4 regions of the Aliiroseovarius sp. genome follow, and region 4 is predicted to be linked to each of the others. Evidence: riboswitches for the same ligand, from Rfam matches in the RefSeq annotation. Region 4 holds a riboswitch; each other region holds the start of a gene.
The links. Region 4 has a riboswitch for cobalamin ahead of ACO07D_RS07415 (DUF1636 family protein). Riboswitches for the same ligand answer to the same signal wherever they lie in the genome.
Positions count from the first base shown of each region.

Region 1: it holds a riboswitch for cobalamin, as region 4 does, so the genes downstream of both, ACO07D_RS04340 (DUF1636 family protein) here and ACO07D_RS07415 (DUF1636 family protein) in region 4, are expected to answer to the same signal.
Region 2: it holds a riboswitch for cobalamin, as region 4 does, so the genes downstream of both, ACO07D_RS14940 (DUF4198 domain-containing protein) here and ACO07D_RS07415 (DUF1636 family protein) in region 4, are expected to answer to the same signal.
Region 3: it holds a riboswitch for cobalamin, as region 4 does, so the genes downstream of both, ACO07D_RS18615 (hypothetical protein) here and ACO07D_RS07415 (DUF1636 family protein) in region 4, are expected to answer to the same signal.

Region 1 is NZ_CBDDIE010000003.1:644,092-648,181, reverse strand. It holds gene cobN (cobaltochelatase subunit CobN) at 1-585, opposite strand, end outside; gene cobW (cobalamin biosynthesis protein CobW) at 592-1,626, opposite strand; gene ACO07D_RS04340 (DUF1636 family protein) at 1,623-2,033, opposite strand; cobalamin riboswitch at 2,136-2,361, opposite strand; gene ACO07D_RS04335 (NnrS family protein) at 2,417-3,571, shown strand; gene cobO (cob(I)yrinic acid a,c-diamide adenosyltransferase) at 3,662-4,090, shown strand, end outside.
Region 2 is NZ_CBDDIE010000003.1:2,839,292-2,843,381, reverse strand. It holds gene cbiQ (cobalt ECF transporter T component CbiQ) at 1-126, opposite strand, end outside; gene ACO07D_RS14950 (cobalt ABC transporter permease) at 126-731, opposite strand; gene cbiM (cobalt transporter CbiM) at 728-1,339, opposite strand; gene ACO07D_RS14940 (DUF4198 domain-containing protein) at 1,344-2,129, opposite strand; cobalamin riboswitch at 2,260-2,461, opposite strand; gene ACO07D_RS14935 (hypothetical protein) at 2,880-3,197, shown strand; gene ACO07D_RS14930 (GSCFA domain-containing protein) at 3,926-4,090, shown strand, end outside.
Region 3 is NZ_CBDDIE010000003.1:3,557,644-3,561,733, reverse strand. It holds gene ACO07D_RS18625 (beta-ketoacyl-[acyl-carrier-protein] synthase family protein) at 1-724, shown strand, start outside; gene ACO07D_RS18620 (invasion associated locus B family protein) at 817-1,467, opposite strand; cobalamin riboswitch at 1,658-1,893, shown strand; gene ACO07D_RS18615 (hypothetical protein) at 1,962-2,288, shown strand; gene ACO07D_RS18610 (helicase HerA-like domain-containing protein) at 2,678-4,090, shown strand, end outside.
Region 4 is NZ_CBDDIE010000003.1:1,246,248-1,250,337, reverse strand. It holds gene ACO07D_RS07420 (class I adenylate-forming enzyme family protein) at 1-682, opposite strand, end outside; cobalamin riboswitch at 1,396-1,611, shown strand; gene ACO07D_RS07415 (DUF1636 family protein) at 1,713-2,084, shown strand; gene ACO07D_RS07410 (ABC transporter ATP-binding protein) at 2,077-2,856, shown strand; gene ACO07D_RS07405 (ABC transporter substrate-binding protein) at 2,871-3,815, shown strand; gene ACO07D_RS07400 (FecCD family ABC transporter permease) at 3,841-4,090, shown strand, end outside.

The DNA of each region.
Region 1 (4,090 bases), 600 kb from region 4:
CTCCGGCGCGGGCACGACGCCCTGGCCCGGGTGATAGAACCCAGCCTCGGGCACGGTCTTGGCGCCGCGCACGGGGCCCGCGTAGAGCCCGGCGGCGAGCGACAATTGCGCCAGCGCGGCCTGGGCGGCCACGGCGCCGCCTGCCTCGCAGAGCTGCTGCAAACGGCGCAGGGTCGAGGTGGGCAGGGTCGAAAGCTCGTCCAGACGCGGGTCGGGGCGGCCATCGGCAGGCAGGATGGCCAGAGCGATCCCCCGCCGCCGTGCCATGTCTTGAAGCGTCGCCAGCCCATAGGCCCAGTAGCTTTCCCCGCCGATCAGCCGAACCAGGATGGCCTTGGCGCCCACCAGGGTCTGTTCAGCGTAAGTGTCGACCGACAGGGGATGTTTCAGCGCCACCAGGTTGGCGAGACGCAGTGAAGGCAAGTTGCCATCCGCCCCCCCATTCGCCCTGTGCCATCCTGCCGCGAAAGCCCCCAGGTCACTGTCCGAGAAGGACAGCACGACCAGCTCCGCAGGGCTCTGACCGAGGTCCTGCGGGGTGTCGCTCTGATCGAGCCCGTGGCTTTCGCGGAAGACGACGTGCATCGGTGCTTAGGCCTCCAGCACAGAACGAATGGCGGCTTCGTTGATGTCGTGATGTTCGGCAATGACCACCAGCTGGGTGCGACGTTCCTGCGCCCCCCAAGGCTGGTCGAATTGCGCGCGGACCCGCGCGCCGACCGCCTGCACCAACATGCGCATCGGCTTGCCTTCGACGGCGACATAGCCCTTCACGCGCAGGATCTTCTGCTCGCGGGCCAGACGTTCGATATTGCCTTGCAGCGTTTCGGGATTGGCGACCTCGCCCAGGTCGATGACGATCGAGTCGAAATCGTCATGTTCGTGGTCGTGATGGCCGTCATGGTGGCTGGGACGCGCGTCGAGGTCATCTTCGGCGGCGGCTTCCAGCCCCAGCACGACACGCGGGTCGACCACGCCTTCGCTCATCGGGATGATCGGCAGCTCGCGCGGGGCTTCGGCCTCAATCACGGCACGGGCCTTGGCGAGGCCCTCTTCGCCCGCCAGGTCGGCTTTGGACAGAAGCACGATATCGGCGCAGGAGACCTGATCCTCGAACACCTCGGACAGGGGCGTTTCGTGGTCCAGGCTATCATCGGCCTCGCGCTGGGCCTGAACGGCATCAAGGTCGGGGGCGAATTGGCCCGAGGCGACGGCCTCGGCATCGGCCAGCGCGATCACGCCGTCCACGGTGATGCGCGACTTGATTGCGGGCCAGTCGAAGGCTTTCAGGAGCGGTTTCGGCAGCGCCAGGCCCGAGGTCTCGATCAGGATGTGATCGGGTTTTTCCGGCAGGGCCATCAGGGCTTCGATCGTGGGGATGAAATCATCGGCCACGGTGCAGCAGATGCAGCCGTTGGCCAGCTCCATGATGTTGTTTTCCGGGCAGTTCTCATCCGCGCAGCTCTTCAGGATGTCGCCATCCACGCCGGCGGTGCCGAATTCATTGACCAGAACCGCCAGGCGCTTGCCTTGGTTGTGGGTCATCAGGTGACGGATCAGCGTGGTCTTGCCGGAGCCGAGGAAGCCGGTGATCACGGTGACGGGGGTTTTCGACAGGTTGCTCATTCGGCGGCCTCCTTGGTGGATTTCTGCGGGGCTTGTGGGGGAATGCGGGCAATGGATTGCTTGCGGAAGATCTCGGGCCGTTCACGCCAGGGCACGACACCGTCGGTGGTGGCGGCATAGGCGGTCACGCCTTCAACGATGGCGGGTACATGGGTGTCCGGGTCCATGTCGCCGTAGATGTAGGTCCAGCGTTCAGCCCCGCCTTCGATCACCATGGAACAGCCGCGCGAGCAGGCGGACAGGCATTCGACAGGGCGGATGCGGACATGGTCGGGCAGGGCGCCGGATAGAGCATCATGCAGACGGGCCCCGGGGCGAGGGCCTTCGGCGTCAGTGGGGGCACCGGCGCGGCAGGTGGTGCAGACGGTGACGGTGACCTTGGCGTCAATTTCGGCCATGTCGTCCATTGTGCCTTCCCTTTCCAATCTGTGGCGAAAGGGGGCAGGCCAGCCAGGGAACCGGTCCGAGACCGCTGTTCCGACAAGCCGGTCGCGATACACCCCGTTCGCCCGTTACGTACAGTGCTGGCAGGTCTCCCGGCTTGCAGAGTTCGAAACGTGTGGACCCCGGGGGGTGTTGTTCCGATGGCCACCCACCTTCCCGACCCTGTGGGGCCAGTGGTCGGGTGACCTCTCTGTTCACGGTCGCGGGGGCGGCTGCGCCTCGGCCTGTGGTGGCCTGTCGCATTCCCTCTTCGCCTGCCTTACGACAGGAACCAGCTAGGCCAGATGTGGCCAAGTGCTTATTGTTGTCAAGCATCAAGGGGGTCGGATTGCTGCAGGAAAACGACATGTCGGGGCGTTACTGGCCGGGCCGGGGGGCTTTGGCCGCGAGTTACCGGATCATGTTCCCGTTGACGGCGATCTGGGCGGCGTTGTCGGTGGCAATCTGGCATGTCCTGCCGACGAGCCTGGACCAGGTTGCCGATCCCTATCTGTGGCATGTGCATGAGATGACATTCGGATTTGGCGCGGCGGCCCTGTTGGGGTACCTGCCATCGGCCTGCAGCAGCTGGACCGGGCGGGCGCCTGTGTCGGGTGCTGCGGTGGCTCTTCTGGCTGGGCTGTGGGGTGTGGCGCGCCTGTCTATGCTGATCTCGGACATGCTGCCTCTTGCCTGGCTCGCCAGTGCGAATGCCGCAGTGTTCTGGGCGCTGGCCCTGGTGCTGGCGCGTGAGGGGATTCGCGGCGCAACCGCCAAGATCTGGGCTTATGTCGGTTTTCTTTGTCTGGCCGGAGGCGCCTCTGGCACGGTGCTGGTCGGGTCAGTGCTGGGGGGCGGTTTCGACGCGGCGCCTCTGCTGGCGCCTCTGCTGTTTGCCGCCCTGCTGGTGGTGGTCGGCGGGCGTATGGTCTTCGGCTTTCTGAAGTCCGATGCCAGCCGACGCGGTCGGGCGGCCGGGAGGGACCTGCCGTTGCTTGGGTGGATCGGTGCCGCGGCGCTGGGGCTGGCAGCGGCTTTGCTGATCTGGGGCCGAGACGAACTGGCAGGGTTTGCGTTGTTGACCGCTGCCCTGTCCCAGGCCGTGCGCCTGCCCACATGGTCGCTTGGCCGGGCCCATAGGGAGCCCCTGTTGCTCATGTTGGCGCTTGGGTTCCTCTGGCTGCCACTGGGGTTGGGGCTGTGGGGCACGGCCCTGATCGGGGTGGACCTGGTCGCGTCCCCCAACGCGATCCATGCTATGATCATGGGGGCCATGTCATCGTTGATCATGGCTGTCGCCGCCCGCCCGGTGGCCCGGCGTGGCGCGCTGGGGCTGGAGGCCCGCCCCTGGATGCTGCCCGCCTTCGGGTGCCTTCAGGCGGCCATTGTGATGCGGGTGGCAGGTTGGCAGGACGCGGCCGTCCTGGCCTGGAGCTTGGCTTGGCTGCTGTTCTTGGCAGGTCTGCTTACCCGCTGTCACGATCCGGTGCCGCGCCCGATTTTCAGCGGATCGCGTCGGTGAAAGCCGCGCGATTGGTCGGTGGCAGCATTGACAGTGTGCGCGCGCTGCGCTTCTACTCCGTTTCCGACCAGACAGGACACGAGGCCGCCCATGACCGACGATAACGCCCGCCACGCTGCAAAGATGGCCAAGAAAAAGGCCGCACGCGACCGCATGATGGAAACCAAGACCGGCGAGAAGGGGTTGGTGATCGTGCACACTGGTCCCGGCAAGGGCAAGTCGAGCTCGGGCTTCGGCATGATCCTGCGCTGTATCGCCCACGGCATGCCCTCGGCGGTGGTGCAGTTCATCAAGGGCGGCTGGCAGACCGGTGAACGGACCCTGATCGAAGAAAATTTCTCGGACCTTTGCCAGTTCCATGCGATGGGCGAGGGTTTTACCTGGGAGACCCAGGACAAGTCGCGTGACATTGCCGCCGCCAAGGCCGGGTGGGAAAAGGCCAAGGAGATGATCCTGACGCCTGAGATCCAGATGGTTCTGCTGGACGAGATCAACATCGCGCTGCGGTACGATTATCTG
Region 2 (4,090 bases), 1.6 Mb from region 4:
CACGATGGCAAACAGGCAGGTCGCCAGGATACGAACCCGCGGGTCCAGTCCCCCGATCGCCCCATGGCCGCCGCCCTGCCCTGACTCGGACAGCGTCTTTGCCGGGTTTTCAAGAACATGCGCCATCAGCTTGCCAGCTTGTGTCGCGCGGCAAGATAAAAGCCGACGCCGAACAGGCCGACGATATAACCGATACCGCCCAGAATGCTCTGCAGGTCGTTCTTCTCGCGATAGACTGCGATTTCCCGACGCAGGGGGCGGATTTCATCGCGAACAACCTCGGCAATGATCAGGCGTTCCTCGTCTGACAGCGAGGCGATGGTGACCCCTGCCCCGGTTGCAGCGGGCGCGATGATTTCGGCGACCTCGACCTCAACGGCGGCGACGCCCATGATCTTGGCGACCTCATCGGCGGGCATGGTGACGTCAGCCACGTGCCCTGCGCCCATGTCGGCGCGGAAGGTGTGGGCGACCGGCTGCGTCGGAGCATACAGGAAGAAACCGTCCTCATCCGTGACGGTCCGCCCGATCTCGGCCCCATCCGGGCCAAAGACGATGACCTCCTGCCCGACGGCCATATCGCCGTTGGAAAAACCCAACTCGCCTTCGATGACGTCGCCCGAGGGAAATACACTGGCGATGACCTTGTGCGCCAGGGCGGGCACAGGGGCGCAAATCACGGCACCGAACATGGCGCAGGCCAACGTGCAGATCAAAAGACGATGTTTCACGAGGACATCCTCCTTGCAAAGAGTTCGGGCTTGACCTTGCGCGCCAACAGAACCGCGAAACCGGTCAGCACGGCTTCAACCGCCATGACCGGGATATGCGCGAAGAACACCAGCTTGGCCGCTGGCAGGAATTCATCCCCCGACAGCGCCAGTGACACGGCCACCATACCGGTCGTGGCCGCAATGGCGAAGGCCCCGCCGACACTGCCCCAGATCGCACCCTGCACCTCGCTGCCGCGTCCGATCAACCTGCCGAAAAGCATTCCCGCCAGCACTGCGGGCAACGCGATGTTCAACGTGTTGACGCCAAGAACCGTCAGCCCGCCGAAGCCAAAGAACGCGGCCTGCAACAGCAGCCCCACGAACAGCGCTGGAAAGGCGGCCCAGCCGAGCAGAAGCCCGGCCAAGCCATTCATGATCAGATGCACCGATGAGGGCCCGACAGGCACGTGGATCAAGGATGCCACGAAGAAACTGGCGGACAGCACCCCTGCGGTGGGGATGCGGTCCAGGTCCAGAGATTTCAGCCCAAGCGCAATGCCACCAGCCGCGGCGACAGCGCCACCGATGACAACAGGATTGGACAGGGCCCCATCTACGATGTGCATGGAGTTATTCCAGATCCCAGGCGCGGATCCAGATCACGGCGTCCTGGCTCAGCTCCTTGCCTTCATGTTCGGTTGCGGGGCCCGAGCCCAGCGCGGCAAAGCCCCAATAGCCCGCCTTGGGCACACCGAAGCTGAAGTAGCCGTTGTCATCCGAGATCGCCACAACAGAGCCACCGGGGAGCGGCGAGGCGGTCGGCGCAGCGGCGCCGTTGCCGTCCATCTCGGGCGTTGCGGCCATGTATTCGATCTCGATCTCGGCGCCAGCCACCGGGTTGCCTTCGCTCAGAACGCGACCGGTAAAGGTCGAACCGGCGATGATGTTGTAAGGCTTGTTCAGCGGCAGGATTTCGGTTGCCAGACCCTGCGGCTGATCCCAGTCGGTCGGTAGCTCGTTGCGGTTCAGGTAGGTCTTGGTGATCTGCTGGATATAGATATCCTCGGATTCCTCATAATAGGGCGTGGGCACGGTCACGACCACGTAATCCCCCGACCGCTTGACCGGAACCGAACCGAGAAAGGCCGGGGCGGAGTTTTCCGGGCCCTCGAAAGTGGTTTCCTGCAGCGTGTCCATCAGGTCGATTTTCTCGCCATTGTGGATCACGTAGAACTCCTCGGGCTTCTCCAGCACCATCGCGTGACCCGCTTCGAACGGGTGCCAGAAGATCAGCTTGACCGGCACGTCGCCCGGGCGCTCGATCATCGTGTCTTCGGTGTATTCCAGCAGGAAATGCGCCTGTGCCATCATCGGCAGAGTCAGCGCGGCAGTTGCAGCCAAAAGCAACTTTTTCATGAACTTACGTCCCTCTATTGTCGTGCCAACCCCGGCACGCATTTCTGTGAGGCAACAGGACGAAGGAACAGCCCACATCCTTGGGCAGATGTTCCCGACGCACACCCCGTCGCCGATTGTCAGCACCCCTCCCAAGGGCGCATATCCGGCAGGTCTCCTGACTTGCGGGTCAAAGCGACGGTCTGGCCTTCCCGGGTTGACCCCAGTGGCGTGTTCAGCCGTGCTCACCGCTTACAGTTGCGGGGGCAGCTGCAGCCTAGGTGCGCAAGGCACCGCACTGCATTCCCTTTTGCTTTCGGGACGAATCCCGAAACCGGACTGCGAATCCAAATGGCAGAGTCTTGGAAACCGGTCAACGTTATTGTGTGCGCCCTTTGCACCACGAAAAGAAGACCCTTTGCAGCAAGCGGGGCTGCCGGACGCCCTGCCCAACGCCACGGGTCGATGGTCAGGTATCCATCGTGGCGGGCCGGAGGTGCTCCATGAACGGCCGGAGCGGCATCATCGCGCGGTATTCACGCGGGAAATTGGGGCGATGCCGGGGTTGCGCTCAAGTGATCTTCGAGCAGCGAAACCAATATTCCAGCCTTCAACGCCTCGGCAACATAGTCCCGAAACGTTTGGACCAGTCCCAGCCCCTGTTTGCCCAGATCGTTCGAGGCGGCAGCGTACTGGTTACAAGGCAGCCTTTGATATCCGCGGTGAACGCGCACTCTGCAGCCTCGAAGCTCCAGGGCGCGATGCGGTCGGATGATTGGAACCGGTATCGGATGCGGTTGTGCTCCAACAGGTCGCGCGGAGTCTGCGGCCTGCCCCTCAGCTTTACCGGGGGAAAGCGCAGGCAGCCCGCGCGACGTCGAAGATCCCACCATAAAGACCGCCGACATCCATGCCGCCGCCTTCCTGTCCGCTCTGGACGGGGTGGATGCCGTCCGCATCTCCGGCCTGGGCGTCTACGCACTCTCCGGCTACATGACCGCCGCGGTGGCGGATGACGCCGCCGACACCCTGCTTCCGGGGGCCAGCACGACGGATGAGAACAACATCAGGTATCAGGCGCCCTACTAGTCCGAGGTAGACCGGGGATTGATCGCGGCCCATGACAACAAGTTCTCGGTCGCCTCGTGGAAGCCCTGGCGATGGACGGCGTGAAGGCCGGGCAATAGGGCGGGGCACAGGGACCAACTTCTACCCACCTTGGTCCTGTCGGCCCAACCGGCTCCGATGGGCAACTTGGCCCGGCCACGGACGTCGAAAGTAAGGACAACGACGCGCTCAGCCATCTTGTGAGCGTCGTTCAACGGTAGCTGTTCTTGCTCCGAGGTCCAGGCGCCGGGCACCACCAAGGGGGCTGTTGGCTGCCGTCATGGCCCTCTGGCAGGTTAACCTTGCCCAATGGAGTGTCACCTTCGCATTCCAAACGCACGTTGCGAGTTTGGGTATCAACCCGCGGTGTTGCGGTCATCTGCACGGTGTCGATAGGCAGGGCTGTCAGGTACATGTCCCGCACCGAGGTTGGACCGTTTGGGTCGTGATGACGGCACTCGGCAGTTTTCTACGTGGCTCACAGATGCGTGCCCGGCCATTGTCCATACGGGTCCAGTGATCTTCGGCGGATGAGTTATGCGCAGACACACCGATCCAAGGCCAGCTGCCGCGCAGACCGAATGGTGCCACGCCCCATTTTCCCCGTACGCTTGATGGGCGCGCGGCGCGATGAGCAGGGCTTGCTTGACTTGTGGCCTCTTTCCCACGAGAATCGTTAAAAAAATTACGAACCTGTTCGAGCAGAGATCATGAGCACCAAGAATTCAGGGAACACCGGGGCAACGGTGTTCTCCGCGCAGCCGAAGACAGCATTCTGGCGCACCGGCGTGGCTGAACCCGGGGTGTACGGGTATGAAAACCTGTACAAATCCGGCTTCCAATTGCCCGCGAATGCGCGTTTTTCCACCTACGGG
Region 3 (4,090 bases), 2.3 Mb from region 4:
CAGCTCGAACCACGCGATGGGTCAGGCGATGCAGATGATCCGTCACGGCGGCGCCGATGTGATGATCACCGGCGGGTCCGAGGCGATGCTGTGTTTCGGCGGGATCAAGGCCTGGGAAGGGCTGCGCGTCATGTCGCGCGATGCCTGCCGCCCGTTTTCTGCGAACCGCAACGGCATGGTCCAGGGCGAGGGCGCGGCAATCTTCGTCTTCGAGGAATACGAACATGCCCGCAAGCGCGGCGCCGAGATCCTGGCCGAGGTGGTGGGCTTCGCGATGAGCTCGGATGCGTCCGACATTGTCATGCCCTCGAAACAGGGCGCGGCGCGCGCGATCCGGGGCGCGATGCAGGACGGGGCGTTGAACCCGGAAGATATCTGTTATGTCAACGCTCATGGTACCGGTACGGCGGCCAATGACAAGACCGAATGTGCGGCTGTGGCCGATGCCTTCGGGCATCACGCGGATGACCTGATGATCAGCTCGACCAAGTCGATGCATGGTCACCTGATTGGCGGCACCGGCGCGGTGGAACTGCTGGCCTGTATCATGGCCCTGCGCGAAGGGGTGATCGCCCCCACGATCGGCTATGAGGAGCCGGACCCGGAGTGTGCGCTGGATGTGGTGCCCAACGTGGCGCGCCAGATGGAATGCGAGGCGGTACTGTCCAATGCCTTCGCCTTTGGCGGGCTGAACGCGGTGTTGGCCTTGCGAAAGGTGGCGTGAGGGACGCTTTCCCCGTTGTGGTCCATTAAAAGGGATCCAATAAAAAAACGCCGCCCCGAGGGCGGCGTTTTCGTGTCTGGGCCTGTGGCGGCTTATTGCTGCGGCAGAACCGGCGGCTGCAGCGAGTCAAAGGCGGCGGTGAAGCCGGTCAGCGAGATCGGCAGCTGCACGCGCTGGTCCGGTGCGACGGCGGGCACGATAGTGGCGGTCGCCACGCTACCGGCCTTCATTGCCGCGATATCCGCGGGGCCAAAACCCAGCTGAACCAGGCAGCCCTGTGCGGTGCAGACGCGGAAGGCGTATTCCTTGCCACCGCCACTGTCCACGGCAATGGTCAGCTTTTCGGTCAGCAGTGTTTCCAGGGGGGCAACAAAGGTGGCCCCGGCCAGGGCCTGGCTGCCCTCGGGCAGGCGCACGATGTTGATCTCGGCGACTGGCGTTCCGTCCGCGTCCTTCAGCAGCTGATACATCTGACACGGATCGTCGCCGCCCGGGTTGTGGGCGCAGCGGCGCTCCCAATCGCCATGAACCTCGGCGACATAAATCTGGCCGGGCTGGCGTTCCGCATCGGTGCCCATGTCCAGACCGGTCACACCGGCGTCGGCTTCGGCCTCGGCCTCAGCTGCGGCGTCTTCACCTTCGGCCGGGGCGGCCTCGCCGCTGTCCTGTGCCCAGCCGGTCGAAGCGGTGCTCAGCGCAAACAGTGCGGCCAGGGTAAGCGGTTTCAACAGATCTGCCTTCATGTGCAATGTCCTGTGTTTATCATGAACCTGTTCGGACGGATGCTTAACATGGCTGGAACAGGCTGTCAGGCGCAAAACGACTGCCTGACGCGCCATGGGGGAATTCCGCGTGTCCCCGGCCGTTCAGTGTTTGCTTGCCGCGTTCCGGACGGGAGGTGACGCAAATTCGCCTGACACCACGACCTGCCCGTGTTAGAGCGCAGAGGATGGTTTCGTTCGGCGCGCCCTGCGTGTCGGACGATCAGGGAACACGGTGCGGCGCCCACGATCCGTTCAACGGCGCCAATTCCGCGACTGCCCCCGCAACTGTAGGCGGCGAGCACCCCGGCATGACCACTGATCCGAGGCTTTCGAGCAGAGGATCGGGAAGGGCCGGGCGAGCCATGACCCGCAAGTCAGGAGACCTGCCATCGCCTGTAGACAACCCGGGCGGGGTGCCCCGGCGTGGATGATCCGTCCGCCCGTAAACCCCGTTTCAACGCGCGGAGGGCGACATGACCCGGAAAGACGAAACGATCATCTGCACCACCTGTCCGATCACAGGCGGGGCCTGCCTGCAGGGCCATGCTCTGTTGACACGATTGAGCGCTGCCATCGGTGCGGCGGGCGACACGCTGGACGAGGAATTCGAAATCTCCGGCGCGGCGGATGTGGCGGGCTGCGGGCGGCCCTGCCGCCTGGCTTGGCGCGCCACGCGGGACGAGGCCTGGCTGGCCGGGGATGTGGATGCGGACCTGTCCGAGGACGAGGTTTGGGCGGCGGCCAAGGCCGGGCGCGGCTTGGTCATTGCCACCCGTCAGGTCGAGATGGCGCTGAGTTGACACAAAGGTTGGTCGCGCCGCCGCTGGCGCACCCACCTGCCGGGAACGATATTCCGGCCCCCATCATTTTCTTGGAAAAAGCACAAAGAAAAAGGGCCCTGGATGAGGGCCCTTTCCTGATTTTTCACTCCCTGCCGGACCGGCCGGCTTATATTGTGTCGGAACGCTATGACGTTTGGTCGCATCGGTCAACAGGGGAAAGTGGTTGTTTTTCAACATTTTCGAAAAAAAGCCGCGCCCGGGGGCGCGGCCAGTCTGACAGGGAGGAAGTCATCCGGGCGAAAGAGGACACTGCCCGGATGATTTCACCCTAGCGCAGAAGGGTTAATTTTGTATTTTCAACCCAGAAGTTTTCCACAGGAAGTAGAGGCGGGCTCATGGGCAGCGATATGGACGGGCGCATTTTCATTGGCGGCGGCGGGGCTGAATACGTTGAAAAACAAGGACTATTGCTGAAGTATGCCAACCGCCACGGGCTGATCGCGGGGGCTACCGGCACCGGCAAGACCGTCACTCTGCAGATCCTGGCCGAAGGCTTTGCTGCCCAGGGCGTGCCGGTTTTCCTGTCGGATGTGAAAGGGGACCTGTCGGGCCTGGCGGCCGCGGGCTCGGAGGGGTTCAAGCTGCATGACGCCTTCATGAAACGGGCGGGAACCATCGGCTTTGACGACTATAAGTATGGTGCCTTCCCGGTGACTTTCTGGGATCTCTATGGCGACCAGGGGCACCCGATCCGCACCACCGTGTCCGAGATGGGGCCGCTGCTGCTGTCGCAGCTGCTGGAACTGACCGAGGCGCAGGAAGGTGTGCTGAATATCGCCTTCCGCGTGGCGGATGAACAGGGGCTGCCTCTGCTGGACCTGAAGGACCTGCAGGCGCTGTTGGTCTGGGTTGGGCAGAACTCCAAGGACCTCAGCCTACGCTACGGCAATGTCTCCGCCAGCTCGGTTGGGGCGATCCAGCGGGCATTGCTGGTGCTGGAAAACCAGGGCGGCGCGCGGCTGTTCGGTGAACCGGCGCTGGAACTCAGCGACATCATGCGCACGGATACAGACGGGCGCGGGCGGATCTCGATCCTGGCGGCGGACAAGCTGATGGGCTCGCCGAAGCTTTACGCGACCTTCCTTCTGTGGCTGTTGTCGGAACTGTTCGAGGAACTGCCCGAGGTCGGGGATCCCGACAAGCCCAAGCTGGTCTTCTTCTTTGACGAGGCGCATCTGCTGTTCGATGACGCGCCCAAGGCGCTGCTGGACAAGGTGGAACAGGTGGCGCGGCTCATCCGGTCCAAGGGCGTGGGCGTCTATTTCTGCACCCAGAACCCGGCCGATGTGCCCGAGGATATCCTGGGTCAGCTCGGCAACCGCATTCAGCATGCGCTCAGGGCCTTTACCGCCAAGGACCGCAAGGAGCTGCGCCAGGCCGCCGAGACCTATCGCGACAACCCGCGTTTCGAGACCGAGGACGCGATCCGCGAGGTCGGCGTGGGCGAGGCCGTGACGTCCATGCTGGAGCGCAAGGGCGCGCCCGGGGTGGTGGAACGCACGCTGATCCGCCCGCCGTCCTCGCAGCTGGGGCCGCTTGACCCGAAGGATCGCAAGGCGCTGATCAATGCCTCGCCGATTGCCGGCAAGTATGAGGAGCTGAAGGATCGCGAAAGCGCCTATGAGGTGCTGACCAAACGCGCAGCTGACGCGGCCCGCGAGGCCGAGGAGGCGGAGAAGGCCGAGGAGGAGGCCGAAAGCGCTGCCGAACGCGAATACCGTGCCGGGCGGCGCTACTCGGGCACGCGGGTGGGGCGGTCA
Region 4 (4,090 bases):
TGGCCTTGAGCATCATGCCGCCCACCATCGGCACGCCAGCCATGAACGTGACCTTGTCGCGGCGCATCGCCTCCAGGATCGTGTCCGGCCGCGGTACAGCAGGTATCGACAAGGTGGCGCCGGCCCGCAGCGCCGTTGCGACAAGGGCGGTTCCGTAGACATTCGCAAGTGGCGCGGCCAATAGGAGCGTGTCCGTGTCATCGACTCGGAAGAAGTCGTGCACCAGCCGGTCGGTCATCGCAAGGAGATTGCCAAGCGTGATGGTTACGCCCTTGGGGGCGCCGGTGGTACCGGATGTGTAGAGCAACGCGGCGATCTGGTCCGCGCTGCCTGACAGTGTCGGGGCATGGCAGGCCACGGGATCGAGGCGGGAGCTTATGTGCGCGATGGTGTCTGCGCCGGTCAAGTCGGCGAAGTCCCCGTGGTCACTGATCATCGCCGCCGCGCCGCTGGCGACGAGCAGCCCTGCCGTGGCGGCCGGTGGAGAGGACGGGTGAACGGGAACCGCAACGAACTCCGTCATCAGCGTGGCAATGAACCCGATGATGGCGTCAGCGGGGGAACGGCAAAGAAGCGCGACCCTGTCCCCCGGTTTCAGGCCAGCAACTTCAAGAGCATCAGCGACGGCCCGGGCTCGCGCGAAGGCATCAGCGCGCGATAGACGTCCGCTGGCGTCGGACAACAGGTCTGATTTACTGGTTGTGAAAAGCTCATCGGACAAAGCTATATTCCGTTCTGTAGCTATAATGGCGACCCGATGCCGCGGATCCATCACATTAGTAAACACGCTGGCACCTGAGTAAACAAGGCACTGCGGTACAACGGCTCGCACCTTTGCCCGTTTGCTCCTTCACTTGCTCGCATCGATCAGATTGCAGAGTTTTGCTGATCGCATTGCCGGCGTCGGCTTGAGCTCTCCAAGCTCAACTCATTTCTGGGATGCTGCCTGGACCATGAAGGCAGTATTCATGGGGGAACCGGCAAATGACTGCTGCGGTCCACCTAGCTGACCTTGAGGCTAATCGCAGCAAAAGACCGCTTCCCGCCCTGGGTGAAGGACGGTCACGACCGCTTTGGGCTGCCTGCGGTCATTCGCCACGATTGCCAAGAGTAGCAGCCTCGGGCCGAAACCGGTCGCAAGATCTTTCAGATCGTGCTGGTGGATGTCACCGACCCCGGCTCCGTCCATGCTGCTGCCGCTGCTGGTCGAACTGATGATCATCGCCGTGCTGCTGACCGCCCACCTGGCGCCCGTGATGTGAGGTGATTCTGTAGAAGTGACACCCCCGGTTGACCTGCCAGGCCCGCACATATCTCGAAGGCCGGACAACACCCGTTTTACGGCGTGTTTCAGCGCTGGCAGGTCCACAATGCTTGACAAACTGCCGCAGGCCGGATTTCTGTAGCGCTGATGGTTCCCGCCAGACCCAAGGTCGCGGGATGAAAAGGGAACACGGTGAGGTGTAGCCATCAGGCGCCAATTCCGTGACTGCCCCCGCAACTGTAAGCGGTGAGCGACGTCGAAGATACCACTGACCTCGAAGGGGTCGGGAAGGTCGACCAAGCTTTGACCCGCGAAGTCAGGAGACCTGCCATCCAAGTTGAAACTGACCCGGAGCGGGGCGCTCTGGAAGGAGGCTGGATGACACGTCTTTCGCGTAAGGACAAACTGGGCACCTTCGTTCTGCGCTTGATGGCAAGCGGGGGCGACCATGTCCCAAACAGATAATCACCAAGACCACACTTTGTTGGTCTGCACGACATGTGCGGGGCCAACTGCGGCGGCACGAATGCGGGCTGCGTTGACAGCGCGACTGCCAACCGGCTTCACCATCCGCCCGGTTGACTGCATGGCGGGATGCGACCACCCGGTGGCCGTCGGCTTTCAGGCGCCAGGCAAGGCCACCTATCTGTTCGGCCCCATCGCCGGGGACGAGGATATCGCGGCCATTGCGGAGTTCGCCCATCAATATGATGCGCATGAAACCGGTTGGACCTCGGCAACCGAGCGCCCGCGCGCGCTCTATGACAAGACCCTGGCCCGCCTGCCCGGGCACAAGTCGCGGGGGTGGGCGCATGCATGATTTTTTGAGTGTCGATAACCTGGAGTATTTTGCGCTGAACGGCGACCGGCTGATCAGCGATGTCTCGTTCGACCTGCCCCGCGGCGCTCGACTGGCGATTGCCGGGCCAAACGGGGCGGGCAAGACCACGCTTTTGAACCTGTTGTCGGGGATCGAGGAAATCGCCCTGGGCGACGTGACCATCGAAGGGCAGAGCCTGCGTGACATGCCGCTGGAGCAGCGGGCCCGCCGCATTGCCCTGGTCAGCCAACATTCGGCCCCGGATGGGCGGTTGAAGCTGCGGGAGTACGTGGCCTTGGGGCAAATGCCGATTTGGGCCGATCATTCTGCCACTGAACATGCCGAGGCCATGGACCGCATCCTGGGCCTGACCGGGCTTGCCGCGCTGGCCGACAAGCCGATGGACCGCTTGTCGGGTGGCGAACGTCAACGGGCGCATATCGCCCGCGCCCTGGCACAGAAGCCGCAGATCCTGTTCCTGGATGAACCGACCAACCACCTCGACCCCGATGCCAAGGGACGCATGCTGTCGCTGGTGGCCGCGCTGGGGGTGACGGTGATCATGGTGGTGCATGACCTTGTGATGATCCCGGAGTTCGCGACCCATGTCGCCCTGATGAAGGACAGCCGCCTGACCGGGTTCGGCTCGGTTACCGAGGTTCTGACCCCCCAGGCAGTCCATGACACGTTCGGCGTCAATTACCTGCTGTTGCCCCATGGCGACCGGCAGATCCCGACGCTGGATATCCGAAAAACAGAAATCCACATCTGAAGGAGTGAGTGAGGATGAAGATGTACCTGCCCGCAGCCGTGCTGCTGGGACTGGCCCAGGCCGCCTCGGCCGAGGTCACGGTGGACAATTGCGGCGCGCCGCTGGTGTTCGAAAAGACGCCCGAACGCATTGTCGTGCATGACATGAACATGACCGACATGGCCTTTGCCCTGGGTCTGCAAGACAAGATCGTCGGCCTGACCGGCATTACCGGCTGGTACAAGACCAGCCCGGATTTCGACGCCATGCGCGGTGACATCCCGGAGCTGGCGCCGAAATACCCCACGGTGGAAAACCTGGTCGCCGCCGAGCCCGACATGTTCTTTGCTGGCTGGTATTACGGCATGAAACCTGGCGGGGACGTGACCCCGGACACGCTCGCCCCCTTCGGCATCCAGACCATGGTGCTGACCGAAAGCTGCGTGCACCTGCACGAAGGCCGCCCGGTCGCCTCGATGGACCTGCTGTTTGGCGACGTGCTGCGTCTGGGCGAGGTCATGGACGTGAGCGACAAGGCCGAGATGCTGGTTTCCGGCTGGAAAGAGCAGCTGGCGGCGATCGAAGCCAAGACGGCGGATGCCGAAAAGCCGCGTGTCTTCCTGCTGGACGGCCCGGCGGACGCGCCCTTTACCTCGGGCAAGTTCGCGATCCCCGACGCGATGATCTCTGCGGCTGGGGGCACCAACGTGACCCATGACATGGACACCAGCTGGGGTCGCACCTCGTGGGAGGCCGTCGCCGCCGCCAACCCGGAGTTCCTGGTCCTGCTGGATTATCAGACCGGCAATGGCGCCGCCGACACGTTCAAGTTCCTGCAGGAACATCCGGTCATGGCCCATATTGACGCGGTCAAAAACGAGCGCTGGATCGGCCTGCGCTACGAAGAGCTGACCCCTGGCCCGGCGAATATCGACGCGATCGAAGCCATAGCGAAAGCCATGCACCCGGATCTGTTCTGAAGTGGGTCGTTTCGGCCTGATACTGATGGGAGGGGCGGCCGTTCTGGTCGCCCTGATCCTTCTGTCCGTGCTCTACGGCACGACCGCCATTCCCCTGGCCGAGGTCTTCGCCGCCATCGCCACGGGGCTTGGCTGGAGCGACGCGGACCCCACCCCGATGGGCCGCATCATCTTTGACCTGCGCCTGCCGCGCGCGCTGTTTTCCGCCATCATCGGCGCGGGGCTGGGCATTGTCGGCGTCGTACTGCAAACCACCACACGCAATGACCTGGCGG